Regions from separate parts of the Sphingomonas sp. PEI4 genome, predicted to be linked through region 1. Evidence: riboswitches for the same ligand, from Rfam matches in the RefSeq annotation. Region 1 holds a riboswitch; the other holds the start of a gene.

The links. Region 1 has a riboswitch for cobalamin ahead of AC1MLZ_RS01675 (TonB-dependent receptor). Riboswitches for the same ligand answer to the same signal wherever they lie in the genome.
Region 2: linked by a shared signal. The riboswitch ahead of AC1MLZ_RS08255 (TonB-dependent receptor plug domain-containing protein) and the one ahead of AC1MLZ_RS01675 (TonB-dependent receptor) in region 1 are both predicted to bind cobalamin.

What each region holds. Positions count from the first base shown of each region.
Region 1 is NZ_CM155258.1:375,973-390,567, reverse strand. Features, by position in the region: gene poxB (ubiquinone-dependent pyruvate dehydrogenase) at 1-958, opposite strand, end outside; gene AC1MLZ_RS01700 (glycoside hydrolase 5 family protein) at 1,228-2,577, shown strand; gene AC1MLZ_RS01695 (glycosyl hydrolase) at 2,577-3,584, shown strand; gene AC1MLZ_RS01690 (SGNH/GDSL hydrolase family protein) at 3,581-4,675, shown strand; gene AC1MLZ_RS01685 (glycoside hydrolase family 3 protein) at 4,763-7,291, shown strand; gene AC1MLZ_RS01680 (glycoside hydrolase family 9 protein) at 7,279-9,102, shown strand; cobalamin riboswitch at 9,317-9,548, shown strand; gene AC1MLZ_RS01675 (TonB-dependent receptor) at 9,772-11,952, shown strand; gene AC1MLZ_RS01670 (hypothetical protein) at 11,939-12,307, shown strand; gene AC1MLZ_RS01665 (DUF2946 family protein) at 12,304-12,726, shown strand; gene AC1MLZ_RS01660 (TonB-dependent receptor) at 12,871-14,595, shown strand, end outside.
Region 2 is NZ_CM155258.1:1,803,577-1,818,171, reverse strand. Features, by position in the region: gene AC1MLZ_RS08305 (TRCF domain-containing protein) at 1-3,149, shown strand, start outside; gene AC1MLZ_RS08300 (N-formylglutamate amidohydrolase) at 3,171-4,016, opposite strand; gene cpdR (cell cycle two-component system response regulator CpdR) at 4,128-4,505, shown strand; tRNA gene AC1MLZ_RS08290 (tRNA-Val) at 4,550-4,624, shown strand; gene AC1MLZ_RS08285 (L-dopachrome tautomerase-related protein) at 4,826-6,850, opposite strand; gene AC1MLZ_RS08280 (hypothetical protein) at 6,983-7,405, shown strand; gene msrB (peptide-methionine (R)-S-oxide reductase MsrB) at 7,466-7,915, opposite strand; gene AC1MLZ_RS08270 (SDR family oxidoreductase) at 7,932-8,129, opposite strand; gene AC1MLZ_RS08265 (DUF4126 domain-containing protein) at 8,131-8,595, shown strand; gene AC1MLZ_RS08260 (TonB-dependent receptor) at 8,644-10,707, shown strand; cobalamin riboswitch at 11,034-11,248, shown strand; gene AC1MLZ_RS08255 (TonB-dependent receptor plug domain-containing protein) at 11,364-13,262, shown strand; gene AC1MLZ_RS08250 (ABC transporter substrate-binding protein) at 13,259-14,065, shown strand; gene AC1MLZ_RS08245 (FecCD family ABC transporter permease) at 14,217-14,595, shown strand, end outside.

The DNA.
Region 1 (14,595 bases):
CGAGCGTAGCGCCGACATCGCCGACCAGCCCGATGTCGATCGCCGTCCGCCGACCTAGATTCTCCGGGATCAGGTCGATCTGCGCGACCTTGGCCTTCTCCGGATAGAATTGCCGATACGGGAAATCCGTGCCCAGCATCAGCAGCACGTCGCACGCCATCATCGCGTCGTACCCGCTCGAAAAGCCGATCAGCCCGGTCATGCCGACGTCATAGGGGTTGTCGTATTCGATGAATTCCTTGCCGCCCAGCGCGTGGACGATCGGCGCCTGCAGCACACCGGCGAGCTTGACGAGTTCGGCATGCGCGGTGCGACACCCCCGCCCCGCCAGGATCGTCACCTTCTTCGCGCCATTCAGCAGCGCGGCGAGTTCGGCGATGTCCGAATCGGCTGGAACGGTGACCGAACGCGGTGGCAACAGCGCCCCCGCCGACCGCGCCAAAGTCCCCGTCGTCGAGCGCAGCGCCACGTCGCCCGGCATCGCCACGACCGAGACGCCGCGGTGACCGACCGCCGCACGGATGGCCGTCTCCAGCGTCCGCGGCATCTGGTCCGCGTCTGAGATCGTCTCGCAATACACGCTGCATTCGCGGAACAGTGCCTCCGGCCGCGTTTCCTGGAAATAGTTCGAGCCGACCTCGCCGCTCGGCACCTGCGCGGCGATCGCCAGCACCGGCACGCGCGTCCGGTTGCAGTCGTAGAGTCCGTTGATGAGGTGCATGTTGCCGGGGCCGCACGACCCCGCACATACCGCAAGCTTGCCCGTCAGTTGCGCCTCCGCGCCCGCCGCGAACGCCGCAGCCTCCTCGTTGCGGACGTGGATCCACTCGATCTTGCCCTGTCGCCGCAAGCTGTCGGTCAGGCCGTTGAGGCTATCGCCGACGACGCCGTAGATCCGCTCGACGCCCGCCAGATGCAACGTCTCGGCGAACAGATCGGCGATGATGGTCTTGGACATGAGGCAACTCCGGGCAGTGATGATGACCTGACTCGACCAGCGAGGCGGTAGTACACAAACGCGTTCTGGTACGATCGGGATGCAAGGAATGCAGGTTGTTCGTCGCCAGCCGGACGCGCACCGCGGCTTTCGCTCGAAGTATGACAAATCGCGGTGGCGCGACGCCGCACGCAAACCTAAAGATGATTGCATGAAGCGGGCGGGCCATGACCGATCGGCGGAATGTCCGACGGAAACGCCCAGCGAGGCAATCGATAGAGGGGGATGACGTGGACAAAGTAATGATCGGGCGGCGTGCGGCGCTGCTGGGAGGCGTTGCGCTGGTCGCGGCCTGTACGAACGGCGGGCATCTTGGCGAAGCGCCTGCCCCCTCGGCGTTCGTGACCGTCGATGGCACCGGCTTCAAACGCGGCGGCAAGCCTTACCACTATGCCGGCGCGAACATCTGGTACGGAGCATGGCTCGGCGCGGAGACCGCATATGGCAACCGTGCGCGCCTCGGACGAGAACTCGATCGGCTGAAAGCGCTCGGCGTCCGCAACCTGCGCATCCTCGGCTCGGCCGAACTGTCGCCACTGAAGAACTCGATCACCCCCGGGTTCCGCGACAAGACCGCGACCTACAACGAGGATCTGCTCAAGGGCCTCGACTGGACGCTGGCCGAGATGGCGAAGCGCGACATGACGGGCGTGATCTATCTGACCAACTTCTGGGAATGGTCGGGCGGGATGATGACGTATCTGTCGTGGGTCAATGGCGGCAAGTTCATCAACATGAACGACCCCGCGCACCCTTGGCCCGAGTTCGCCGACTGGAACGCCGCGTTCTACACCAACAGCCAGGCGCAGGCGATGTACCGCGACTATATCCGCGCGGTCGTCTCTCGCACCAACAGCGTGACGGGTGTCGCCTATGCGGCCGACCCGACGATCATGGCGTGGCAGCTCGCGAACGAACCGCGTCCTGCCGGCGGCCCCGCGGTCGCCATCCCGAACCTGCCCGCCTTTTATCGCTGGATCGACGAGACCGCGCGGTACATCAAGACGCTCGATCCCAACCACCTCGTCTCGACCGGCTCGGAAGGGCTGAAGGGCTCGATCGAGCGTGAGGACGTCGTGCTCGCCGCGCATCGCTCGCCGTCTATCGATTACCTGACGACGCACATCTGGCCGAACAACTGGACGTGGATGGACGCGGGCAATCTCGCCGGCACCTACGACGCCGGTGCGGCCAAGGTCGCAGAATATATCGATACGCATATCCGGCTCGCCACGACGCTCGGCAAGCCGCTGGTGATCGAGGAGTTCGGCTATCCCCGCGACGGGAAGACCGCTTATGATCCGACCATCACGACGGTCTACAAGGATCGCTTCTACCGCCAGATCTACGCGGCGATCGAGGCGAACGCGAAATCCGGCGGCCCGCTCGCAGGCTCGAACTTCTGGGCCTGGAATGGCGAGGCGCGGACGCCGCATGCCGATCACCGCTTCCAGCGCGGCGACCTCGGCTACATGGGCGATCCGCCGCACGAACCGCAGGGCTGGTACGGGGTGTTCGACAGCGATGCCTCCACTCAGGCCGTGATCCGCGCGCACGCTGCGGCGATGGCGGCGCTCTGATGCTGAACCGACGCGAAACGCTGGGCATGACCGCGGCGCTCGGCCTGCTTCATGGCGTGCCGGCACTGGCGGCGGTCCCGAACCGCACGCTGAGCAACCCGAACGCCAATCCGGAGGCGCGGCAACTCTACGCGTACCTGTGGAGCCAGTACGGGCGGAAAACGCTGACCGGCCAGCAGGAACAGGGATCCGCCCCGCCCAATCCGAATGGGGAACTCGATTATCTCAAGCGCGTGACCGGCAAGCTGCCGGCGATCCTCGGCCTCGATTACATCGACCCGCGCGACAATGATGCAGTGAACGATCGTGCGACCGCCTGGGCACGGTCCGGCGGGATCGTCACGCTGTGCTGGCATTGGGGCGCACCCGACATCGGCACCGGCTACGAGAATTCGAAAAAGGATTTCGATGTCGCCGCCGCGCTGAAACCCGGCACGCCGCAGAACGTAGCGATGATGCGCGACATGACCGAAGTGGCAGCGCTGCTGAAGGTTCTCCAGGACCGCAACGTGCCGGTGTTGTGGCGTCCGTTCCACGAGTTCAGCGGCGACTGGTTCTGGTGGGGCAAGCACGGCCCGGACGCGTTCAAGGCGCTCTGGGCGCTGATGTACGACCAGTTCACGAGCGTCCACCGCCTAAACAACCTGATCTGGGTGCTCGGCTGGGCAGGCCAGAACGTCGACCCCGCCTGGTATCCCGGCCGGGCCACCGTAGATGTCGCCGGCGCCGACATCTATGCGAACGACCACGGCAACCTCGCCCCGATGTTCGCGCAGGTGAAGGCCATTATCGGTGACACGCTGCCAATCTGCCTGCACGAGAACGGCCCGGTCCCCGATCCGGCCTCGCTCGGACCTTCGGCGGACTGGCTCTGGTTCATGACGTGGCACACCCGGTGGCTAACCGGCGCCGACCAGAACACGCCGGAACAACTCCGCCGCGATTTCGCGTCGAAGCGCTACGTCACCAAGGACGAGCTGCCCGCATGGCTGAAGGTGAGACCATGAAAAAACTGATGGGGCTGGTCGGTGCGGCATTGTTGTCGACGTCCGCAATCTCCGCGCCGCTGACCGTGACCCCGGTATCGACCAAGCCGGGCGCGCCGCTCCCGGTTCACATTGGCGGCCGCGTCGAGCGGACCGCGGATGGCTATCGGCGCCAATGGCCCGGCACGTATTTCGAGGCGAACTTCCGCGGGCAAGCAATCCTGTTCAAGGTCGGCGAGGGCGACGTCATCCTTCGCGTCTCGGTCGATGCCGGCACCACCGCCACGCTGTTCAAGCCCAAGCCCGGTTTCTACCAGGTCGACGGCCTGACGAACGGGCGCCATATCATCCGGGTCGACGTCGCGAGCGAAAGCCAGGCCGCCTCGACCGTGTTCGGCGGGTTCTACGCGGTACCGGGAACCCGCGCGCTCACCTTCCCTGCCCGCCCCCGCCAGATCGAGTTCATCGGCGATTCCCACACCGTCGGCTATGGCAATATCTCGACCAAGCGAGACTGCACGCAGGACGAGGTCTGGGCGACCACCGACACGTCGCAAGCCATGCCAGCGCTGACCGCCCGCCGCTACGGCGCGGACTATCAGGTCAATGCGATTTCCGGCCGCGGGATCGTCCGCAATTACGACGGGATGCGCGCCGACACAGTTCCCGTCGCCTACCCGTTCACGCTGTTCGACAAGGCCAAGCGCTACGCCGATCCCGCCTGGCGTCCCCGGCTGTTCGTCATCGCGCTCGGCACCAACGACTTCACCACTGCGCTCCATCCCGGCGAACCGTGGAAGACGCGCGACGCACTCCACACCGATTACGAGCAGCGCTATGTCGAGTTCGTCAAAAGCCTGCGAGTCCGTGCCCCCGACGCACACGTCGTCCTGTGGGCGACCGACATGGCCGATGGCGAGATCGCAACCGAGGTCGGCAAGGTCGCCACACGCCTCAAGGCCGATGGCGTACGCAACGTCGCCTTCGTGCCCGTGACCGGCCTTGCCTTCACGGGCTGCCACGCGCATCCTTCGACCGCTGACGACGCCCGGATCACCACGGCGCTCTCCACGTATATCGACGCGCATCCCGCGATGTGGGCGCGCAGATAACCAAATGATTTGCGCAATGCTGCCGTCACCCGGTAGCACGCGTGCCAAGGTACGGATCACGGTCGCGTACCGCCCAGGGAGAGTATGATGTCGGCGAGTTTTTCCACGTTCACGATCGCGCTTCTGCTGCAGTCGGCGGCGACGCCTGTTGCAGCACCTAGCGCGCCGCTCTCCGTGGTCGCGCATCCCGAGATCTGGCCGACCGCGAACGCACGCCCCCTGCGTGATCCGAAGGTCGAGGCACGGATCGATGCGATCATCAAACGCATGTCGGTCGCGGACAAGATCGGCCAGCTCATCCAGGTCGACATCGCCAGCATCGAGCCTTCGGACCTGCGCACCTACAAGCTCGGCTCGATCCTCAACGGCGGTAACGCCGGCCCTGGCGGCAACGATCTCGCACCTCCCGTCGAATGGCTGAAGCTCGCGAACCAGTTCTACGACGCCTCCATGGCCCGCACCGACGGCCGCCCCGCAATCCCGGTGATCTGGGGCACCGACGCGGTCCACGGCAACAACAACATCCCCGGCGCGACGCTCTTCCCGCACAATATCGGGCTCGGCGCGGCGCGCGACCGCGACCTGATGCGCGAGATCGGCCACGTCACCGCGATCGAGACCGCCGCCGCTGGTATCGACTGGACTTTTGCTCCAACGCTCGCGGTCGTCCGTGACGATCGTTGGGGCCGGACGTACGAGAGCTATTCGGAGGAACCGACGATCCAGGCGGATTACGCCGGCGCGGTGATCGAAGGCGTCCAGGGCAAGGTCGGCACCAAGGAGTTCCTCGCCCCCGACCGCGTGATCGCGACGACCAAGCATTTCCTCGGCGACGGCGGCACGGGCGGGCGCGATCAGGGTGACGCGCTGATCCCCGAAACCGTCCTGCGCGATATCCATCTCGGCGGCTATCCGGCGGCGATCGAGGCGGGCACCCAGTCGGTGATGGCGAGCTTCTCGAGCTGGAACGGCGCCAAGATGCACGGCAACAAGAGCCTGCTGACCGGCGTGCTGAAGGACCGCCTACACTTCGACGGCTTCGTGGTCGGCGACTGGAACGGCCACGGCCAAGTCGATGGTTGCTCGAACGAGAGCTGCGCCGCAGCGATCAACGCCGGGCTCGACATGTTCATGTATTCGGGCAGCGGGTGGAAGACGCTCTACGACAATACGCTCAAGCAGGCGCAGTCGGGCGAAATTTCCGCAGCACGCCTGGACGATGCGGTCCGCCGCATCCTGCGCGTCAAGATCCGCGCCGGCACGTTCGATCGCGGCCGCCCGTCGTCGCGCGCGCTCGCCGGCAAGATGAACCTGATCGGTGCCGCCGACCACCGCGCGATCGCCCGCCGTGCTGCGCGTGAATCGATGGTGCTGCTCAAGAACGAAGGCGGCCTGCTCCCCCTGAAACCCTCCGCCAACATCCTCGTCGCTGGCGGTGGTGCGGACAACATTCCGCAGCAGGCGGGCGGATGGTCGCTGACGTGGCAAGGTGGAGGCACCACCAATGCGAACTTCCCCAATGCGCAGACGATCTGGTCGGGCATCGACACCGCGGTCAAGGCGGCTGGCGGCACCGCGACTCTGTCCGCGGACGGCAGCTTCGCCAAGAAGCCCGATGCGGCGATCGTCGTGTTCGGCGAACAGCCCTATGCCGAGTTCAAGGGCGATCGCCCGAACCTCGAATACAGTCCCGACGACAAGTCCGACCTCGAACTGCTGCGGAAACTCAAGGCCGCGGGGGTCCCGGTCGTCGCCGTGTTCCTGTCGGGTCGCCCGCTCTGGGTGAACGCCGAACTGAACGCGTCCGATGCGTTCGTCGCGGCGTTCCTGCCGGGCAGCGAAGGCGGTGGCGTGGCCGACGTGCTGTTCCGCAAGAAGGACGGCAGCGTCGCCAACGACTTCCGCGGCAAGCTCAGTTTCTCGTGGCCGAAGCGCCCCGATCAGTATGTCCTGAACCGCTCCGATCCCGATTACGACCCGTTGTTCGCGTTCGGCTACGGCCTGAGCTACGCCAAGCCCGGCGCGGTGCCGAAGCTCGACGAGACCCGCCCCGCTGGCATGGCCTCGTCGTCGAACGGCACGATCTTCGGCAAGGGCCGCGTTCCCGAAGGCTGGTCGCTGACCCTGGTCGAGCAGGATCAGTCGAAGGTCCGCCTGCTTGGCGTCAACGCGACCACTGCGACCAAGCGCCTCACCGCCTCGGCCGTCGACCGCCGTCGCCAGGAAGACGCACGCGCGCTCGTCTGGACCGGTGGCCCCGCAGACGCGCGGGTCGAGGCGTCCGGTCCGCTCGACCTGACGCGCGAAAGCAATGGCGAACTGAGCCTCGTCGTCGATGTCCGCGTCGATCGCGCAGGCAGCGCGCCCGTCGGGCTTGGCATGGTCAGCAACGACGGCAAGGCAGTCACCATCCCGATCACGAAGACGCTCGCGGCGGGCAAGCCCGGCGACTGGCAGCAGGTCATCGTCCCGCTACAGTGCTTCGCCAAGCGCGGCATCGACATGGCGCACGTCACCGCACCGTTCGTGATCGCTACCGACGGCAAGCTCGGCCTGTCGATCTCCGACGTGAAGATCGACTCCGCCCCCGTGCCGATGACCAAATGCGGCGATTGAACCTCCTGCTGGGTGCGGCGGCCGTCCTGCTGACGACCGCCGCGACGCAAGCTCCGCCCGCGCCGATTCGGATCGACCAGGCGGGGTTCGAGACGCGCGGTCCCAAGATCGCCATCCTGCCATCGACGCAGATGACGCCGCTGACGTGGACGCTGACCCGCGCGGGCGGCAAGACCGTGGCGACGGGCCAGACGATACCAGTGGGGCCGGACGCCGCCTCGGGTGAAAGCATTCACCGCATCGACTTCGGGACCGTCCGCACCCCCGGCGCCGGCTATCGCCTGCACGTCGGCGCGAACGCCAGCCACGCCTTCACGATCGCCGACCGCCCCTTCGCCCCGCTGGCGACAGCGGCGATGGCCTTCTTCTACCAGCAGCGCAGCGGCGTGCCGATCCTGCCCGCGTTCGTCGAGCGCAAGGACCTCGCCCGCCCCGCTGGTCACGCGTCGGACATCGCCACCTGCTTCGCCGGCCGCGACCAGAAGGGCGTCAAATGGCCCGGCTGCAGCTACAAACTCGACGCGACCGGCGGCTGGTACGATGCCGGCGACCACGGCAAATACGTCGTCAACGGCGGCGTCTCGACTTGGACGCTGCTCGACCTGCACGAGCGCCTGGCTGCCTTCGGTAACGCCAACGCGTTCGCCGATGGCCGCCTTGCGCTACCCGAACGCGCCAACGGCAAGGACGACCTGCTCGACGAAGCCCGCGTCGAGGTTGCCCTCCTGCTCGCGATGCAGATCCCCGATGGTACCAAGATCGCCGTAGCACCCGATGCCGGCGTCGCGGGCAAGACGATCACGCGGTTCGAGACGATCGACGCGAGCGGCCTGGTCCACACCAAGATCGCGGACGAGAACTGGACCGGGCTTCCGACAGCGCCTGCCGAAGACCGCCAGACCCGTTTCCTCTACCCGCCTTCAACTGCGGCAACTCTCAACATGGTCGGCGTCGCCGCACAGTGCGCGCGTATCTGGCGGACGATCGACCCAGCCTTCGCCACCAAGTGTCTGACCGCAGCACGACGCGGCTGGGCAGCAGCACTCCGCCACCCGAACCTGCTCACCAGCTCGGATTTCACCGGCAGCGGCGGCTATGGCGACCCGGACGTCCGCGACGAATTCACGTTCGCCGCCGCGCAGCTCTACGCCACGACGGGTGAAGCCGCGTTCCTCGACCGGGTCCGCCGTGACGGCCTCTTCACCGATCCCGGCACCGGCATCGACTGGGGTTCGTTGCGGTTGCCGGCTGCTCTCACGTTGGCGACCGCCCCCAGCCAGCTTTCGGCAGCAGACCGCACCAAGCTCAAAACCCGCATCACCGCGCTTGCCGATGGCTTTGTCGAGGACGGCAAACGCAGCGGCTATGGTATTCCGTTCGCCGGCACCAAATACCCCTGGGGTTCGAACAGCACCGTCCTGAACCGCGCGATCATACTCGGCGTCGCATGGCAGATCGACCGCAAGCCCGCTTATCGGGACGCCGTCGTCGCCAGCCTGGACTATATCCTTGGCCGCAACCCGCTCGACCGGTCCTACGTCACCGGCTTCGGCACGCGCCCGATCCAGCATCCGCACCACCGCTTCTGGGCGGCCGCTGCGGACAAGCGCTACCCCGCGCCACCGTCCGGCGTGTTGTCCGGTGGCCCCAATTCGGCGGCGGCGGACGAACCCGGCCCGATGCGCGGTTGCGCACCACAAACCTGCTGGGTCGACGACTACCGCGCCTTCACCGTCAACGAAGTCGCGATCAACTGGAATGCTCCCCTGGTCTGGACCGCCGGCTTCCTTGACGCGACAAGGTCCCGCTAGCCCCTCCAACCTCCGAGCCGGGTAGAATGGATCACGTCGGCCCACTCCGGCGACGGACTCCGGAATGCCGCGCATAGCCGAGCGCTCGCGGCAGGCAGCCTTGGTGACACCGCACTCGTCTTCGGTCGTATTGGAACGCATCCGACACGATCGCCGATTGCCCGCGCTTTCCGTCCCAGCTACGCCCCCCTCGTCGGCCCGTTCTTCGAACAGGTCGGCATGATCGCACCGGTGCTCCGCAAGGAGCTTAAAAGGGAACGCGGTGAGGGTGGCTTCGACCACCTGATGCCGAGGCTGTCCCTGCAACTGTAAGCGGCGAGCGTGATGCATGTGCGTGGCCGGGCGAATGCCCCGAGCCGCCAGCCACTGGACCGATCGGTCTGGGAAGGTTGTGCATCAGGCGTAGACCCGTGAGCCAGGAGACCTGCCGGCGTGTGGTCGCTCTTGCCTGGTCCAGGGGATGACCGAGGCACGGTACTCCGTCTGAGCGACGATGTGTGCGGTGGGGACCGCATGGGCAGACGTGCCGGCCGCGACGGCGTCCGGCTGGCGCGACTGCTCCCGTTCGCTGAGGCGTGTGCTCGGGCTGATCGCTCGTGACGCTGACCGAAGCGTGTGCTCGCTCGAGAGCGTCCCCTGCCGGTTCGTCCGACGCCCCGGGGGTTACCAATGGTCTTTTCGATTTCGCGCGCCACGATCGCCGCGTCCTTTCTCGTTTCGATACTGCCGTCCACGACCCATGCGCAGGTCGCGCAGGACCCGTCGGGCGATCCGACCGAAGACATCCTCGTCACCGGCCGCCACAAGGCCGACCTGACCGTCCCGAACACGACCGGAAGCCGGCTCAATCTCTCGCCGCTCGAAACGCCCGCGACGCTGTCGGTCATCGATGGGGACACGATCCGGGCACGCGGCGACATGACGGTGATCGACGCGACCAGCCGCGCGCCCGGCATCACCAGCGTCGGCAATCTCGGCAATGGCGGCACTGCGCTCGCCGCCCGCGGGTTCAGCGGCCAGGGCTCGGTGCTCCAGTTGATCGACGGCGTCCGCCTGTTTCCCGCGGCCGGCACGATCACCTTCCCGACCGATCCCTGGATGGTCGATCGCATCGACATACTCAGCGGCCCCGCCTCCGTGCTCTACGGCCAGGGTGCGCTCGGCGGCGCGGTCAACGTGCTGATGCGCCAGCCCAACACCACCCGCACGCGGATCGACGGCGAGATCGGCTATGGATCGCAGGACAGTGTCCATGTCGCAGCCGGCGCAGGCGGAACGATCGGCAACCGCCTGTCGTACCGCGTCGACGGCAGCTATCGGCGGTCCGACGGCTATGTCGATCGCGGCCAATCGCGCAGCCACGCGCTCTCCGTGACGCTGCGCTGGGCGCCGACCGATACGCTGGTCGTCACCGTGCGCGACGATTACGGAAGCCAGAATCCGATGCGCTATTTCGGCACGCCGCTGATCGACGGGCGGCTCGACGACGATAACCGCCAGCGTAACTACAACACGCGCGACGGCCATGTCCGCTACCGCGACAACCGCACCAGCCTGCAGGTCGACTGGAAGCCCACCGACGCGCTCACCTTCAGCAACCAGGCGTATCGCCTCACCGCGAAGCGATCCTGGCGCAATCTCGAAAGCTATTGCTGGATCGCCGCGGACGGCTTCTGCCCGAACGGCGCCAATGGCGACCCCGCTACGCCGGGCCATATCTATCGCACCGACATGACCGGAATCGTCCACGACCAGACGCAATGGGGCGATCAGGCCAGCATGACGCTGAAGACGCCGATCGCCGACCGCATTTCGAACGATGTCGTCCTGGGTTTCGACGTGAACCTGATCACGCTCACCTATTCGCACAATTTCGGCGCCGACCCGCAGATATCCCAAGTCGATCCGTACGACTTCGACCCCGGCCTGATCGTCGACACACAGGGGATCGCGCCACGCTATCGTACGCGGACCAACGAATATGCGGTCTTCGCGGAGGACCGGCTGAAGCTAGGCGATCACGTCTCGATCGTCGGCGGCATCCGTCACGAACGCGACCGGGTTCAGCGCTGGACGATCGACTCCACGGTCGCCGTCCCCACCGAAACGGTTGCGCTGAACAAGCGTCTGCACAACACGACGTGGCGCGTCGGCAGCGTCTATCAACCGATCCCCACCGTCTCGCTCTATGCGCAATACGCGACCGGAGTCGATCCACTCGGCACGCTGACGACCTATTCGACCGGGCAGGTAGAGTTCAGCAACGCCAAGGGCGATCAGGTCGAGATCGGCGCAAAGGCGGTGTTCCTCGACGGACGCGGCACCGCGACGATCGCCGCCTATCGCATCGTCAAAAAGGGGCTGCTGTCGCAACCGACTCCGACCAGCCCGATCGAACAGGTCGGCCAGCGATCCGCCAAGGGCATAGAGGCCGCCATCTCGCTGGACCTGCCAAGGGGCTTCGGGATCGGCGCGAACGGCAGCGTGCTGAACGCCACGTTCGACGATTTCGTCTCGGGCGGCCGGAGCTACACCGGCAACACGCCGCCCGACGTGCCGGAGACGATGGCGAACCTGTGGCTGCGCTGGACCGCGAAGCGCGCATTCCAGGCGCGTGCCGGGCTCCGCTATGTCGGGCGTCGCTATTCGGACAATGCGAACGACTTCCGCATACCCGGCTACGCGAGCGTCGACGCCACGCTGTCCTACGCCGTGACGCCGCGGGTCGGGGTCGATCTCCACGTCTATAATCTGCTCGACAAGGATTACGCGATCAACAGCTACGGCGCGCAGCAGTGGATTCTCGGACGGCCTCGCGCAGTGGACGTGTCGCTTCGTGCCGGATTCTAAGGCTCGTCGCCCATCGTCGTTCGGCAAGGTAGGCCGGCGCTGGCTGTATCTCGTGCATCGGTGGGTCGGAATCGCGAGTTGCCTGTTCTTTGCGATGTGGTTCCTGTCGGGGCTGGTGATGCTCTACGTCCCCTACCCTTCGCTCACGCCGGCCGAGACGCTGGCGCGCGCGGAGCCGATTGACTGGCGCGCGGTGAACGTACCGCCGCCGATCGATCGTCGGCCTGGTGACGTCGGTCAGCGGCATCTGGCTCGGCTGGAAGCGTCTGAGAGGACGCTGATACCAGGATCGCGGCGGGCCGGACCGTTTGCCCAAGTGACACCGCCGCGCACTCGGCGTAGTCCGTACGCATGACCGGGCTCCGGCGCCTTTTCCTCGATCACCGCACGCTGTCGGCGTGGCTGATCGCGTGCGCGCTGGCGATGAAGATCCTCGTCCCCGCCGGCTTCATGCCGGTCGTGTCGGCGGGCATGGTCTCGATCCAGATCTGCGGCGGCACGATGCCGGCGGAAATCCCAGCGACGCATATGGCCAACGCAATGCCGGGCATGACGCACCACCAAAACGACAAGACCGATCATCAGGGTCGCGAGATGCCCTGCGCGTTCTCGGGGCTGTCCGCACCGTTGCTTGCGGCGGTCGATCCGCTGCTGCTCGCGGTCGCGATCGCCTTCATCATCGCCGTCGCCTTTCGCCGGACGTCGACCATCCCGGTCGCCGCACCCGCCTATCTCAGGCCACCCCTGCGAGGTCCCCCGCGCGTCCCCGCGTGATCGGACGGTCTTCCAACCGAGCCTATCACGCCGCTTCGACCGTCCGCACGCTGGACGGAACAGCCTCCGCGCGCGATTTCGCCGCGCGGACCACGGCATCCATGCCGGCGCCGCCGTGCGTCGACAGGACGAACAGGGACTCGCATGTTCAGAACCATCCTCGCCGCCTCGGCGTCCATCGTCGCGCTCGCCTCTCCCGCCCACGCAACCGATACAGACGATCCGCAGACCGAGATCGTCGTCACCGGCCAGCGCGACCAGCTGAAGCTCGATCGCAAATCCGACACCGGGAGCCGCCTCGGCCTGTCGGTGCGCGAAACCCCCGCCACGGTCGAAACGCTGACCCAAGCCGACATGCAGGTGCAAGGCCTGCGCACCGCGCGCGAGGCGTTCAATTCGGTGGTCGGCGCGATCGCCGGCAACGTCCCCGGCAACCCCGCAGTCGTGACGTTGCGCGGCTTTTCGGGCGGCGCCGTGTCGATCCTCCAGGACGGCGTCCGCGTCTCCACCTCGACCGTCGTCCAGCGCGACACCAACACCTGGCATTTCGACCGGATCGAAGTCATCAAGGGCCCCGCCTCGGTCCTCTACGGCGAAGGCGCGCTGGCCGGCGTCATCAACAAGGTGACGCGCAAGCCGACCCTCGACGGCGATCACCTCGACGGCCTGCTCAGCGTCGGCAGCTTCGCCACGGTGACCGCAGCCAGCGGCGTCAACCTCAAGCTGTCCGACACCGTCGCGATCCGCGCCGACGCCAGCTACCTCCATTCCGACAGCCTCTACGACGTCGACGACAACGCAACGCGCTCCACGGGTCTCACCGCCAGCATCCTCCTCAAGCCCGCGCCCGACCTGTCCGTCCTGCTGGCTGTCGATCACTACGAGGATCGCTACGATAGCAGTTATCAGGGCCTCCCGTTCGTCTCCGCCGCCGTCGCACGCGACGCGAGCGACGCACTTCGTAGCCCCAACGACATGGTCCTCGACAAGGCGCTCCGCCGCCGCAACTACAACCCCGCCGGCGCCTATTCGGGCGCGCGCGACACGACGCTGCGCTCGCGGATCGACTATGCGATCGGCGGCGGCTGGTCGGTCGCCAACGACTTCACCTGGTATCGTGCCAAGCGCGATTTCGTGGTGAGCGGCGATCAGGTCTTCGCCGCACCCACCGCCGCATTCCCGAACGGCAGCTTCGCGCGCTCGGTCCAGCGGATCTACCACGATCACCGCTTCTGGAACGAGCGCCTCGTAGCCGCCAACGACGGCGATATCGCAGGCTTGCGCAACCGGTTCAGCCTCGGCGGCGAATATAACGACACCAATTTCACCAACCCACGACAGCAAAGCCCGATCGGCGGCAGCGCGGCCGCCCGGATAGCCAACGTCGACCCGTACGCGCCTGTCGTCGGCATCTTCCCGACCACCGACGCCCCCTATTCCACCACCAACGTCATCTACGATTCGAAGCTGAAGACCGCCTCCGTCTTCGCCGAGGATGCGCTGAACCTCACCCCCGGATGGTTGCTTGTCGGCGGCGCGCGCTACGATCACATCGATCTCACCCGCGTCATCACGAACCTGAACGCGAACGGCGCGGTCACGCGCGGCACGCCGACCTATGATCCGTTCTCGTGGCGGGTCGGCACCACCTACGATCTCACGCCCAGCATCACCGTCTACGGGCAATATACGACGGCGGTCACGCCGGTGTCGTCGATCCTGCTCCAGTCGATCGTCAACACCGGCTACAAGCTCACCAAGGGCCGCTCCTACGAAGTCGGCTTCAAGGCATCGGCCTTCGCCAAGCGGCTGACAATGACCGGCGCGGCCTACCGCATCGAGCAGACGAACATCCTCACCCGCGATCCG
Region 2 (14,595 bases), 1.4 Mb from region 1:
GGGTAGAGAATGACAGCGCGACGCCGGTCGTGGCGGCGGCACCGATCGCGGTGGCGATCGTCGAGGCGATGTCCCAGGGAAATCTTGTCTATGTCGCGGCCGACGACCAGCGCGCGACTGAGATCGCCGCCGTCGTGACCGCGCTCGCGCCGGACGCGTTGGTGGTGCATCTGCCGTCGAGCGATGCGTTGCCGGGTGACGATGCGCCGGCGTCCCCCGCCAATGTCGGGCGCAGGGTTGCGGCGTTGCGCCGGTTGCGGGCCGGGTCCGATGATGACACCGGCCCGATCCTGCTGGTGACCACTGCCGAGGCGACTGCGGTACGCTATCCGCCGCCCGCGATGTTCGATGCGGCGCCGCCTCGGCTGGCGGTCGGCGATACGATGGACGTCGACGCGTTTGCGGCCCTCACGACGGGTATCGGCTATCAGAATGACGACCGCGTCGACGAGCCGGGCGAGATCGCGGTTCGTGGCGGCGTCATCGACGTATTTCCCGCCGATCGCGAAAACCCCGTCCGGATCGAGTTTGCCGAGGATCGCATCACCGCGTTGCGCGAGTACGACCCGGTTTCACAGCTTGGCTGCGACGATGTCGAGGTGATCGAGCTCGGACGCGCGACGGAGCCGGTCGTCGAGAAGGGCGTATCGATCCTGACGCATCTGCCCGATGCCGCGATCGCCTTCGACCGCGATGCCGAGAAGCGGCGCAATCGCTTCCTAGCCATCGCCACGGATGGATTGCCCCGTCGCAAGGCCGCTGCCGATCTGGTGGAGGAGAAGGCCTGGAATGGCGAAGCGGCGAAACGGGAGACGCTGGCGTTCGAGATTCTCGACGACATGCCACCGCGCTTTGTCGAGCGTCGCGATCCCGCCCGCGCCTTCGCCCGCTTTGCCAAGGATGTTCTGGCCGACGGGCGCCTGCTGATCGTCGGTTCGCCGCGCGACCTGCGGTTCCTGCAACCGCGGCTGGAGCGCGCTGCCAGGATCGCGTTCACGGTGGTCGATCGCTGGACGGAGGTGGTCGCGGCGAAACCGGGCACCGCACTGCTGCTCGTGGCGCCGGTCGATCGTGGCTTCGTCGCGGCCGGTACGACGGTCGTTGCGGGCGCGGATCTGCTTGGCGGCCGGGCGCGAGGCGACGAGATCGCCGGCAGTGGCGCGAATGCCTTGTCGGGGCTGGCGAGCGAACTGCAATGCGGCGACGTGGTCGTCCATGAGGAGTTCGGGATCGGCGTGGTTCGTGGCCTGGAAGCGCTGCCGAACTCGGGAGGCGATGCGATCGTCCTCGAATATGCCAAGGAAGGCCGTCGCCTCGTTCCGGTCCTCGAAGCCGATCGCATTTGGCGCTATGGTGCGGATGCCGACGCGGTGACGCTCGATGCGCTCGATGGTTCGTCCTGGCAGAAGCGCCGCGGCGCGATCGATGCCGCAATCGCCGAGAGCGCGCGAGACCTGGCTGCAATCGCGGCTGAACGGGATGCGCGCAAAACCGACCCGATCGAGCCGGATCGCGCGCGCTACGAACGCTTTACCGCCGGTTTCGCCTTCACCGAGACGCCCGATCAGGCGCGAGCGATCGCGGCGACGTTGGCGGACCTTGCGAGCGGCAAGCCGATGGACCGGCTCGTGATCGGCGACGTCGGTTACGGGAAGACCGAGGTCGCGTTGCGCGCAGCCGCCGCCGTTGCGCTGGCCGGGCGGCAGGTCGCGATCGCCGCGCCGACCACGGTGCTTGTCCGCCAGCACATCGCAACGTTCGCCAAGCGGTTCGAAGGCACCGGTATCGTCGTTGCCGGACTCTCCCGACTGTCGAGCGCGGCTGAGAAAACGCGTGTGAAGGCGGGGCTCGCGGATGGCTCGATCGGAGTCGTGATCGGCACCGGCGCGATCGCCGGGAAGGGGGTCGCGTACAAGGACCTCGCGCTGGTCGTTGTCGACGAGGAGCAGCGCTTCGGTGCGGCCGACAAGGCAAAGCTGCATGCGCTTGGCGTGGGTCACGTGCTGACACTGAGCGCGACACCTATTCCGCGCACGCTGCAATCCGCGATGATCGGGTTGCAGGGGCTGTCGGTGATCGCGACGCCGCCTGCTCGCCGCCAGCCGATCCGTACGTCGGTGGCGCTGTTCGACGACGCGACCGTGCGTGCAGCGTTGCGGCGCGAGCGGGCGCGGGGCGGACAGAGCTTCGTCGTGGTGCCGCGGATCGACGACATGGCGCCGCTTGCCGCCAAGCTTGCAAAGCTGGTGCCTGAACTCGGTCTCGTCCAGGCGCATGGAAAGATGCCCGCGGGCGATATCGACGAGGCGATGGTGGCGTTTGCCGCGGGCGACGGCGACGTGCTGCTCGCGACCAACATCATCGAGGCGGGACTCGACGTGCCGCGCGCGAACACGATGATCGTGCATCACGCGGACCGTTTCGGCCTGTCGCAGCTTCACCAGTTGCGCGGCCGCGTGGGACGGAGCGGACGGCGCGGGCAGGTGATGCTGCTGACCGACGGCGAGGCGACGATCGCCGAGGCCACGTTGAAGCGGTTGCGCACGCTCCAGGCGTTCGACCGGCTTGGGGCAGGGTTTGCGATCAGTGCGCGCGATCTCGACCTGCGGGGGGCGGGCGATCTGGTCGGCGAGGCGCAGGCCGGGCACATGAAGCTGATCGGTATCGACCTGTACCAGCATCTGTTCGGTCGCGCCCTGCGCCTCGCGCGCGTCGAACGCGACGGGGGCGAGATCGTCGACCATTGGGTGCCCGAGTTGCATCTCGAAATGGGCGGGATACTGCCGGAGACGTGGATTCCGGAAATGGAGATGCGACTGTCCTTGTATGGGCGGCTGGCGCGGCTGGAGGATATCGCGGCACTCGATCTGTTCGAGGCCGAACTCGACGACCGGTTCGGCAAGACGCCCGACGCGGCGCGCAACCTGTTGCAGGCCGCGCGGATACGCATGCTTGCACGTTCGGCGGGCATTCGACGGATCGACGCCGGCCCTGCGGCAATCGCGTTTACGCCGCAGGTTCGCGGGGCGGTGAAACCGCTCGGCGATCTCGTCGAGAAGAACGGTCGATGGATTGCGGCGGAGGGCATTACCGACCCGATCGAACGCGCGGGTCGGATCGAGGAATTGCTGGATGCGGTGATCGGGTAAGCGGCGGCTGATCGGCCTTGGTTATTCTGCGGCGGCTGCAAGTGGGGTGGAGAGCGCTTCGTCGGCGAGCGCGGCCAGTATCGATCGTACCAGATCGACGACCCGCGGAAAGCCGGCGCCCGGCGCATGCAGCTTGCGGTCGAGATAGAGCGTGCGGTCGAGTTCGAGCTGGATCGCATGGATACCGGTAGTGGGGCGCGCATGGCGTTCGAGGATATGCCCGCCTGCATAGGGCGTATTGATCGCGGTCGAGAAACCGCGCGCGATGCATTCGTCCTCGACCCGCGAGACGAACCGCGGGGCGGCGGCATGGCCGAACCGGTCGCCGAGCACGATGCGGGTGCCGCCGGGGCCGAGCTGCGGCATCGAATGGACATCGAGCAGCACCGCTATGCCAAATCGCGCTTGTGCTGCTGCCAGCGCCGCTGCGAGCGCGGCGTGATAGGGGCGATGATCGTTGGCGATCCGGGCGGTGACCTCGGCGTCGGTGAACCGCCGTGCCCAGAGATCGCCCGCACCCGACGCGCGTCGCGGCACGAGCCCGAGACCGCTTCGCAGCTTGGCGGATTGTTGCGCGGGCGGAAGCGACCGCGCGCCTTCGTCGAGCAGGGGGTCACGCTCGTCCTCGCTGCGGTTGAGATCGATCCAGGCACGGGCACGCGACTGCACGATCGTCGTCTGGTCGGTACGCGCCGCGCGCGCGACGGCATCGACCAACCGGTCCTCGAGCGGCAGCAACCCCGACAGCGGCACGCGCAACGCCGTCTTCAGCGCTAGCGGATAGTCTCGCCCCGCATGCGGCACGGACATCACCACCGGGCTCACGGGCGGCATTGCGCCCAGGCGCTCGAACGGGGATGCATGCATGACGACACGCTAGAGCGCCTGTTCGGTGCGGGCAATCGACCTGGAAATGTTAACCACTTTGTGGCTAGGAGCGGGACCAGGATGTGCGTGTGAAAACGGGACTTTAGATCGATGCTGCGAATTCTGCTGGCCGAGGACGATCAGGTCATGCGCGAGTATCTGACTCGGGCGCTCGAACGCTCGGGCTATGCCGTGACCGCGGTCGATCGGGGGACGGCGGCGATTCCGTTGCTCGAAACCGAGACGTTCGACCTGTTGCTGACCGATATCGTCATGCCCGAGATGGACGGCATCGAGCTGGCGCAGAAGGCTGGCGAGATGTGCGCGGACCTGCGCGTGATGTTCATCACGGGCTTTGCAGCGGTGACGTTGAAGGCCGGGCGGGCGATGCCGCAGGCGCGCGTCCTGTCCAAGCCGTTCCACCTGCGCGACCTGGTCGCCGAAGTCGATCGGCTGTTCGAGATGGATAATGTGACGGGCATGCATTGAGGGCTTGCACGCCGCGAAGACCGCGGCTAGTGGAGCCCTCCGGCGGGCGTGTAGCTCAGTGGTAGAGCACTGTGTTGACATCGCAGGGGTCGCAAGTTCAATCCTTGCCACGCCCACCATTGAAAACCCCGCTAGTCCCATGGGCTAGCGGGGTTTTTATTTGCCTGGAGCGCAAGCGGTGCCCTGTTCGGGACCCGCAGGTCTCTCGTCGATCCCAGCGGTATTCGGCGCCGATGCGGTCTTGGACTTCAGTTTGTTCGACTGCGTCCGATAGATCTGCCACCGGACACATGACCGAACCGATCGGCCGGTTACTAGCCTCAGTTCACGGGTGCGAACGAGAACAGCTCGGTCTTCAGCGAAGCCGGCGCGCCGGGCTTGAACCAGTTGGTGTCTTGGATGTGGCTGGCGGTGACGTAGATGCGGCCGTCCGCGCCTTCCGAGAACGTGTCGGGCCAGCGCAGGCGGGCGTCGGTCAGCACGGGCTCGACATGATCGCCGACCAGCCGGGTTATGCCATTGTTCACCGGCGACGTCAGGTACAGCGTGCCCGCCCTGCTCATCCACAGGCCATCGGCGACGTGCGTCTGCGCTACCGTCTTTACGCCCTCGGCCCGCGTTGCCTCGCTGACGCTTTCGCGCAGCAATACCGTGTCGATCGAATAGAGCGTCTTGCCGGTAAGTGCCTGGTAATAAAGCGTCTTGCCGTCGTTCGAGATCGCGATGCCGTCTGCGGCGAAGGCAGGCTGGCGACCGTCGGAGCGGACGAGCGGCTTGCCGTCGGTCATCACCTTCACGGTCTTGTCGATCTGCGTCGAGCCGTGGCCGTCGAGCGCGCGGAAGCCCTTGCCGGTTTCGAGATCGATGACGATGATCGCGCCGCGTGTCCCGGAATCGGTGATGTAGCCGGTCTTGCCGTCGGGCGAGAAGCGGACGTCGTTGAGGTAGGTGCCCTGCAACGCGACGTCGAGCGGGACCTTGATGACCTTGGTCACGCGGTTGGTGGCGAGGTCGACCTTGACCAGCTTGGGCGCGCCTTCGAGGATCTTCTCGTTGCCGGGCGCGCCGGGATCGAGCACCCAGAGGTTGCCGTGGCCGTCGGGGACGATCGACTGCACGCAGACGAAGTAATCGCCGACCGGCATCTCGTTCGACTTCGCGTTGCGCCAGCTGTTCCACTTGGCGTCCGGATAGGCCTTGAGCGAACCGTCCTTCATCACTTCGGCGACCGAGATCGGCGCGTCGTCGGTCCAGCGCGGGAAGTTGACGAAGCGGCGGCCATCCGCGGTCACCGCGACGCCGGTCACCTGATGATCGAACTGCGCGACTTGGGTGAGGGGGCTGGCGGCGGTCCGCGCACTGGCAACGCCGATCGCAGCGGCGACGACGGCGATGGCGGCGGCACCGGCAAGGAAAGGCTTGGTCTTGGACATGATGAGGCTCCGGTCGGTGATGTCGGACAGGTCGGCAGGATTGCCGGTGAAAAGCTGGATGAGATGGCGCGCGACCGCATCGGGGGCTTCGCGCTGGATGAAATGGCCGACGCCCGAGAGTCCGACGAACGCGAACGGGCCGGTGAACTTGCTCGGCACGTCCTTGCTCGCGGACGGCGGGTTCACGCCGTCGACCGTGCCCTGGAAATACATCGTTGGCAGCGAGAGGGTCTCCGTCGCCTTGACCTTGTCTTCAAGCCATCGGCTGCGCGGGTCGGGCTCGGCCTCGTTCCAGCGCGCGCGGTAGCTGTGCAGCGTGACGTCCGCCCAATCCGGGTTCTCGAACGATCGTGCGACGCGGGCGAAGGTCGCTTCGTCGAACCAGCCGGGGGGCGACCAGTTGACCCAGTGGATGTGCGCGAAGCCCTTATGGTCGTTGCGCACGGCTTCGGCGCCGCGCGCGGTCGCCATGAACCAGTGATACCAGTCGAGTTGCGCTTGTTCGAAGGGTGGCGTCGCCATGCCGCCCAGTCGGGGTGGCGACGCGATCATTGCCATGCGCTCGACGCGATCGGGCCAGCCGACCGCCATGGCCTCGGCGGTGCCCGATCCCCAGTCATGCCCGGCCACCATGAACCGCTCGATCCCGAGCCCGTCCATCAGCGCGATCATGTCCATGGCCAGGATCGCGGTGTTGCCGGTGCGCGGTGCATCGCGCACGAACCGCGTTGCGCCGAAGCCGCGCAACATGGGCACGATGGTCCGCAACCCGGCCGCGTTGAGCGCGGGAACGACGTCGTCCCACGTCGATGCGTCGTCGGGCCAGCCGTGGATCAACAGCACCGGCTGGCCGTCGCGTGGCCCGGTATCGGCATAAGCGAGTTCGAGATCGTCCGTGGTTTGGATCGCCATGATGGTCCTTGTCGGATCGGGCGTCGGCCCGTGGTGGAAGCTAACGGTGGAGGGGGCCGACGCGAAGGATCCTGGTACCGAAACAGTCTCGGGAGGCTGCTGTTCCAGCGGCTAAGCCGATGATTTGAAAAGATGATCGGACGGTCGGACCGTGTGGGGTTGGGCATCACTGCGCTGTTGATGGCGAGCGGGCGCAAGAGCGGCGAACCGTCTGAGATCGTGACGCTCGAACGCAAGACGGCAGAGAAACGCGGCATCGACACGCCGGCTGCGGATGCGCTGCCGTCATCGCGCGAGCAGGCGGTCACCTGTTGCCGTCTGCGGCGCGGGTGCGGTCTATGCTGCGACCGTCGAGGAGGACGCTTCGATCATCGGCTCAGGCCTCGTGTTCGGCGCGGCGTTCTATGCGGCGATGCACTGGATCACGGGGTCGTTGCTCGGCGTGAAGCCCCCGGATGGCGGGTCGATGCGAAGACGATCGGCATGCACAGCGTGAACCATGCGGTGTTCGGGTTGGTCACGGCGCTGGGCGCGCAGCTCGCGCCCCGGCGTTGAAGGGACGTGTCATTCAAGACGTGACGGCGTGCCTGTGCGACACACCGTCACGCGATAAATTCAGCCTGCCGCGTCTACCTGTGGCAGGTAGGCGGCATAGCCGTTGGCTTCCATTTCGGCGCGGGGGACGAACCGCAGCGACGCGGAGTTGATGCAGTAGCGCAGGCCGCCCTTGTCCTGCGGGCCATCCTCGAACACGTGGCCGAGATGGCTGTCGGCACCCGCCGAACGGATTTCGGTACGGAGCATGCCGTGGCTGCGATCGTGGAGTTCGGCGACGTGCTCGGGCGTGATCGGCTTGGTGAAGCTCGGCCAGCCGCAATGCGAATCGAACTTGTCGGCGGACGCGAACAGCGGCTCGCCCGAGACGATGTCGACGTACAGACCGGGCTCGCGCGTGTTGAGATACTCGCCGGTGCCCGGCCGCTCGGTGCCGCTTTGCTGCGTGACGTGGAACTGCTCGGGGGTGAGCTTGGCGATCGCCTCGTCGGTTTTCTTGTAGTCGGTCATGGTGATCCTCTCGCGCTCAGGAGAGCGCCGGTTGGCCGTTCGAGGCGGACAGGCCGCCGTCGACCGGCAGGTTGACCCCGATTATATAGTGCGCGTCGGCGCTAGCCAAAAACGCGATGGCGCCGGCGATGTCCTCCGGCTGTGCGTGGCTCCAACGGCGGACCCCGTCTGGCTCGGCGCGCGTTGATGGCACGAAACTTTTTTCGGAGATCATCATGCTCGCATCCTTCCTGATGGGCCTCGTCGGTGGCCAGCGCGCGATGACGCCGCTCGCCGCGGTCGCCATCGCCGCCGCCCGCGACGAATTGCCCGCCGACAATGGTGCACCGAAGCTGCTGGCGCATCCCGTCGTCGCGGCGGGGGCGCTGGCGCTGGCGATCGGCGAGATGGCGGGGGACAAGCAGAAGACCGCGCCCGACCGGATCGTCGCGATCGGCCTTGCCGCGCGGTTCGTCACCTCGGCGATCGCGGGTGCATCGCTCGTCCCGCGACGGCAGCGATGGATTGGTGCCGCGATCGGCGGACTGACCGCAGTGGCGGCCTCCTATCCCGGCTGGCGTGCGCGGATGGCGGCGATGTCGAAATACGGCCAGACGCCGACGGGGTTCGTCGAGGATGCGGCCGTTCTGGCGGGTGCGGCGGCGATTACGCGCAACGCCGCGAAGCTTGGCGCGGCCTGACGTCGGAGGCGTATTCCGGGCGAGCGAAAAAGCTGCCATGCGGCGGCAATGATCCGTATCTCGCTCTCTACGCTCGTCTTCGTGTTGCTTTCGTCCGGCAGCGCGGTCGCACAAACGACCGTCGCGCCGGCCGGCCAACCGGCCGAAATCGTCGTCACCGGGCGCGGGCTTGCCGATGCGCCCGGCGATCGTGCGTACGACATCGTCACGATCGATCGCGCCCGGATCCAGGCTAATGCGAGCAATCGGCTGGAGAGCGTGCTGGCGGACGTCGCGGGGCTCCAGCAGTTTCGTCGATCGGACTCGCGCAGTGCCAACCCGACCAGCCAGGGCATTTCACTGCGCGGGATCGGTGGCAACGCGTCGAGCCGCGCGCTGCTGATCTTCGATGGCGTGCCGCAGGCGGATCCGTTCGGCGGGTGGGTCGCGTTTCCGGCCTATGCGACGGGGCGGCTCGGGCGCATCCGCGTGACGCGCGGTGGCGGCAGCGGGTATCAGGGGCCGGGTGCGCTGGCCGGGACGGTCGAGCTGGAGAGTGCGACGCCGGATCGGGCGGCGCCGTTCCAGGGCAGCGTTGCGTATGGCAGCCGGGATTCGGTCGATGCGCAGGGGTCAGCGGCGCTGGTACGCGGATCGGGGTTTGCAACTGTGTCCGGAGCTTACGCGCGGGGCGATGGCTTTACGCCGACGGTCGAGGAGAGCCGCGGGATCGTCGATCGCCCTGCACCGTACGAGCAGGCATCGGGCGCGCTGCGGACGGTGGTCGGCATCGACGCGAAGACCGAATTGCAGATGAATGCCAGTGCGTTCACCGATCGGCGCGACCGGGGCAGCGACTTTACCGACAACAAGAGCGAGGGGGCGGATGCAAGCGTCCGGTTGATCGGGCGCGGGCGCTGGGGGTATTCGGCGCTGGCGTATCTGCAGACGCGGGCGTTCGCGAGCAGCTTCAGCAGCATCAACGCCGCGCGGACGACGGCGATCCAGTCGCTGAACCAGTATAATACGCCAGCGACCGGGCTAGGCGGGCGGATCGAGATCCTGCCGCCGCTGGGGGAGAGCATCACGCTGAGACTGGGGGCGGATGTTCGCGATGTGAGCGGGAAGACGCAGGAGCTTTATACGTTCGTGTCTGCGGTGCCAACGCGGCGGCGCGAGGCTGGGGGGAGCACGACGACGACTGGTGTGTTCGCCGATGGGAGCGTGGTCGCGGGGGACTTTACGTTCAGTCTCGGGGGACGGGTGGACTGGTGGTCGATCGATGGCGGCTATCTGTCGGAGCGGCCGCTGGCGGGTGGCGCGGCGTTGACCAATCTTCGGTACGCGGATCGCGACGGCAGCGAGGCGACCGGGCGCGCGGGCGTGGCGTATCAGCCGGTCGAGGCGATCACGCTGCGGGCGGCCGGGTATCGCGGGTGGCGGTTGCCGACGCTCAACGAACTGTACCGGCCGTTCCGTGTCGGCAACGACGCGACCGCGGCGAACGCGCTCCTATCGCCGGAGCGGCTGACCGGGGTCGAGGGCGGGGTGACGCTGACGCCGGCGCCGGGGGTGAGTATCGCTGCGACGTATTTTTATAACCGGCTGAAAGACGCGATCGCCAACGTAACGACGACCAACCCGCCGCAGATGTTGCCGGGTGTCGCAACCTACCGCGTCCGCCAGAACCTCGACGCGATCCGCGCGCATGGGTTCGAGCTGGATGCATCGTACCGACCGGGACCGTTCGGCGTGCAGGCGTCGTGGTCGCACACCAATTCGAAGGTCGAGGGATCGGGGATCACGGCCGCGCTCGATGGCTTGCGGCCGGCGCAGACGCCGCGCGATCAGGTGTCGGGGACGGTCGACTGGCGGCGCGATGCGGCGGCGGTGTCGCTGACGGTGCGGCATATCGGGCGGCAGTATGACGACGACCAGAACACGCGTGTGCTTGGGGCCGCAACGACGCTGGATGCGTATGCGGCGTTGCCGATCATGCGCTCGCTGGTCGCTGAAGTGCGCGGGGAGAACCTGTTCGACGAGCGGGTCGAGGCTGGAATCAGCGGGGCGAACATCGTCGAGCGCGCTACGCCGCGGACGATCTGGGTGGGGCTGCGCTACGGGGGGCGCTGATATTCAATCCGCTGCCCCGCCTGGGAAACGAAGACAGCGTGTTTCCCCGCGAAGGCGGGGACCCAGTCTGGGCTCCCGCCTTCGCGGGAGAACAATCTGGGCGGGCGCTGCCGTTCCGTGAGAACCACCACCCCGGCGAATGCCGGGGCCCAATTGGAAAGGTGGAGATAACGAGGCACCGCGCTCCGTTATTGCCGTTCCCCACTTGAGCCCCGGCCTCCGCCGGGGTGGCACGATGGCTAGTCAGCCGGCCTACCCCAGCGGCGCGACCTCCCTCTTGCGGGGGAGGATAAGTCCCCACGTTGACCCGTGCAGGACACGCGACTAGTGGCACGCTCGTGAAGGGTTCCCGGCGACGGGATCAAAAAGGGAAGTCGGTGCGCGGGCCGGTCGTCATGACCCCATCCGCAAAGCCGGCGCTGTACCCGCAACTGTGACCGGATAGCGGCCACCCCGATATGCCACTGGGTTTTGACCTGGGAAGGCGGGGTGGGCGCGGCGACCCGGAAGCCAGGAGACCTGCCTCTCACGGTCGATCCACTGCGCGGGCGGGTGTCCGGCGCGGACGAGTGCTCCGGTCCAGCCGGGTTTCCTCGAGCGAGAGACGTCTGCCGTTCCCGCGAATGGTCGCGGGCGGTTCTGCCAGGACGTGCCCCATGACGAAATTCTTCTTCCTCCTGAGCGCCGCAACGATCGCGTTGCCGGCCTATGCGCAGGACATTCCCGACTCCGACGCCCCCGAAGTCGTCGTCACCGCGACTCGCGCCGCGCAACCGCTGAGCGAGATCGGGCAAGCGGTGACCGTGATCGACCGCGCCGAGATCGAGCGTCGGCAGACCACCGTCGTATCCGACCTGCTCGCGACCACGCCCGGCGTGACGGTGACGCGCAACGGCACGGTCGGCGCGCTGACCAGCGTCCGCATCCGCGGCGCCGAGGCGGACCAGACGCTGGTGGTGATCGACGGCGTGCGCGTCAACGATCCCTCGTCGACCGGCGGCGGCTTCAACTTCGGAAACCTCCTGTCGAGCTCGGTCGAGCGGATCGAGATTCTGCGCGGGCCGAACTCGGTGCCCTGGGGCAGCCAGGCGATCGGCGGGGTCGTCAATATCATCACCGCCGCGCCGGCCGAAGGCGTGCAAGCCCGCGCCAACGCCGAATATGGCTATGCCGACAGCGTGTTCGCGAGCGCGGGCGTCTCGGGCAAATCGGGTCCGGTGTCGGGATCGCTGACCGGCGGATATTTGCGCACCGACGGTATCTCGTCGGCGGCCAGCGGCACCGAGCGCGACGGCTATCGCCAATATGGTGCGACCGGGCGAGTGGGGGTCGAGTTCGCGCCGGGGATCGGCCTCGACCTGCGCGGCTATTTCGCGGACAGCAAGGTCGAGATCGACGGCTTCCCGGCACCGGATTACGTGTTCGCCGACACCCCCGAATATTCGAAGACGCGCGAGGCATACGGTTATGCCGGCTTGCATGCGAACTTTGCCGATGGTCGGTTCAACAATCGCGTGGCGTTCACGATCGCCGACATCAACCGCGACAACTATGATCCGAGCTTCGGCAATGATCCGTCATTCATCGGTCGCGGCCGCAGCGAACGCTATGAATACCAAGGCGACTTCCGCCCGCTCGACCAGGTCCGCGTCGTCGCGGGCGTCGAGCGCGAAAACAGCCGCTTCAACGACGGCTTCACCTTCGCCGATACCGGCATCACCAGCGTATACGGCCAGTTGATCGTCAAGCCGCTCGACATCCTCACGATCACCGGCGGCATCCGCAACGACGATCACGACGATTTCGGCAGCCACACGACATTCGGTGCGAACGCTGCGCTGGCGTTGCGGACCGGCACGACGATCCGCGCGAGCTACGGCGAGGGCTTCAAGGCGCCGACCTTGTACCAGCTCTTCTCGGACTACGGGAACCGCGACCTCGATCCGGAAACCGCGCGCAACTTCGACGTCGGTGTCGAGCAGGCGTTCCTCGGCAATCGTGGCCGCGTTGGCGTGACCTATTTCAATCGCCGCACGCGCAACCAGATCGACTTCCGCGATTGCAGCCCGGCCGAGCTGACGACACCGGGTTCGATCTGCGCCAACCGCCCGTTCGGCGTCTACGACAACGTCGCACGTGCCGAAGTGGACGGCGTCGAATTCACGCTCGCGCTGCGCCCGGTCGACGCGCTGACGCTGACCGCCAACTACAGCTATATCGATACCGAGAATCGCTCGGTCGGGGACAATTTCGGCAATGCTCTTGCACGGCGTCCCAAGCAGACCGCGAGCGTCGACGCCGATTACCGGTTCGCGTTCGGCCTGTCGGTCGGCGGCACCGTGACGATGGTTGGCGACAGCTTCGACGACGTCGGCAACACCACGCGTCTCGACGGCTATGCGCTGGCTGGCGTGCGTGCGGAACTGCCGATCGGCGAGCGGTTCGTGGTTTATGGGCGGGTCGATAACCTGACCGACGCACGGTACGAGACGATCGCGGGCTACGGCAATTACGGCCGTGCGGCCTATGGCGGCGTGCGGTTGCGCCTGAAGTGAAGCGCGCGGCGATCCTTATCGCGCTCCTGCTCGGGGGCTGCGCCAAGCCCCCGGGTGTGGTTGCGAGTGGCGGCGGGGGGATCGTCTCGACCAACCCGTGTGCGGATTCGGTGCTGGTTCGCATCCTGCCGCCCGCACGGATCGCCGCGATCAGCCATTATTCGCAAGATCCCTCCGCGACCTCGATCCCGATCGCCGTCGCGCGCCGGTTTCGCGGGATCGCGGGGACTGCGGAGGAGGTGATCGCGCTGCACCCCGATCTGGTCATCGCCAGCACCTATACGCCGCCCGCGACGCAGGCGGCCTATGCGCGGGCCGGACTGAAAACGCTGCTGGTCGGCATCCCCGATTCGATCGCCGAGAGCCAGGCGCAGGTCACGCAGATCGCCGGCGCCGCCGGAGCACCGATGGGCGGCGCGCGGATCAATGCCGAGATCGACCGGGCGGTGGCGCGCTGGAGCCGCAAGGACGGCGCTTCCCCTGGCGCTTTGCTCTATATCAGCGGCGATCTCGCGACCGGGGGGAGCACGTTGCTGAACGACATGATGACGCGCGTCGGCTTCCGCAACGCTGCCGCGACCTACGGCCTGACGCATACCGGCACGCTGTCCGCGGAGACGATCGTGACGCAGCCGCCCGCCGTCGTGATCGCCTCCGAGCGAGGAAGCCGTGGGACAGCGCTGCGCCACCGCCTGTTGCCGCATACGCCCCAAGCCCTCTTCCCGCGCGTCCTGATCAATTGCGGCGGGCCTACGATCCCACCGGTGCTGGAACGGCTCGCCGCGATAAGGGCGGGGCTGTGATGCGGCACCTACACCACCCCGGCGGAGGCCGGGGCCCAATTGGAATGGCCGAAGTAACTGAGGGCCGTGCGCCGTCGAGATCGTCCCCCAATTGGGCCCCGGCCTTCGCCGGGGTGGCGGCGGTGGTCGGTATACTTGCGGTGGACCTGTGATGACCCGGACGCTCAAACTCATCGTCCTCGGCCTACTCGTGATCCTCCTGTTCGGCCTGTCGCTCGGCTGCGGGAAAGTCTGGGTACCGCTCGACGCCTGGTTCTCGACCGACCCGCGCTGGTGGATCATCCTCGAACTGCGCCTACCGCGTGCGGTGCTCGGCCTCGCGCTCGGCGCCACGCTCGGGCTGTCGGGTGCGGTGTTGCAGGGCTATCTCCGCAACCCGCTCGCCGACCCTGCGGTGGTGGGCGTGTCGTCGGTCGCAGCACTCGCTGCGGTCGCGGCGATCGTGTTCGGGCTCGGCTCCGGACCCGCGATCTTCGCCGCCGCGATGCTGGGTGCAGGCGGCGCCGTCGCGTTGCTCGCCGCGCTGACAT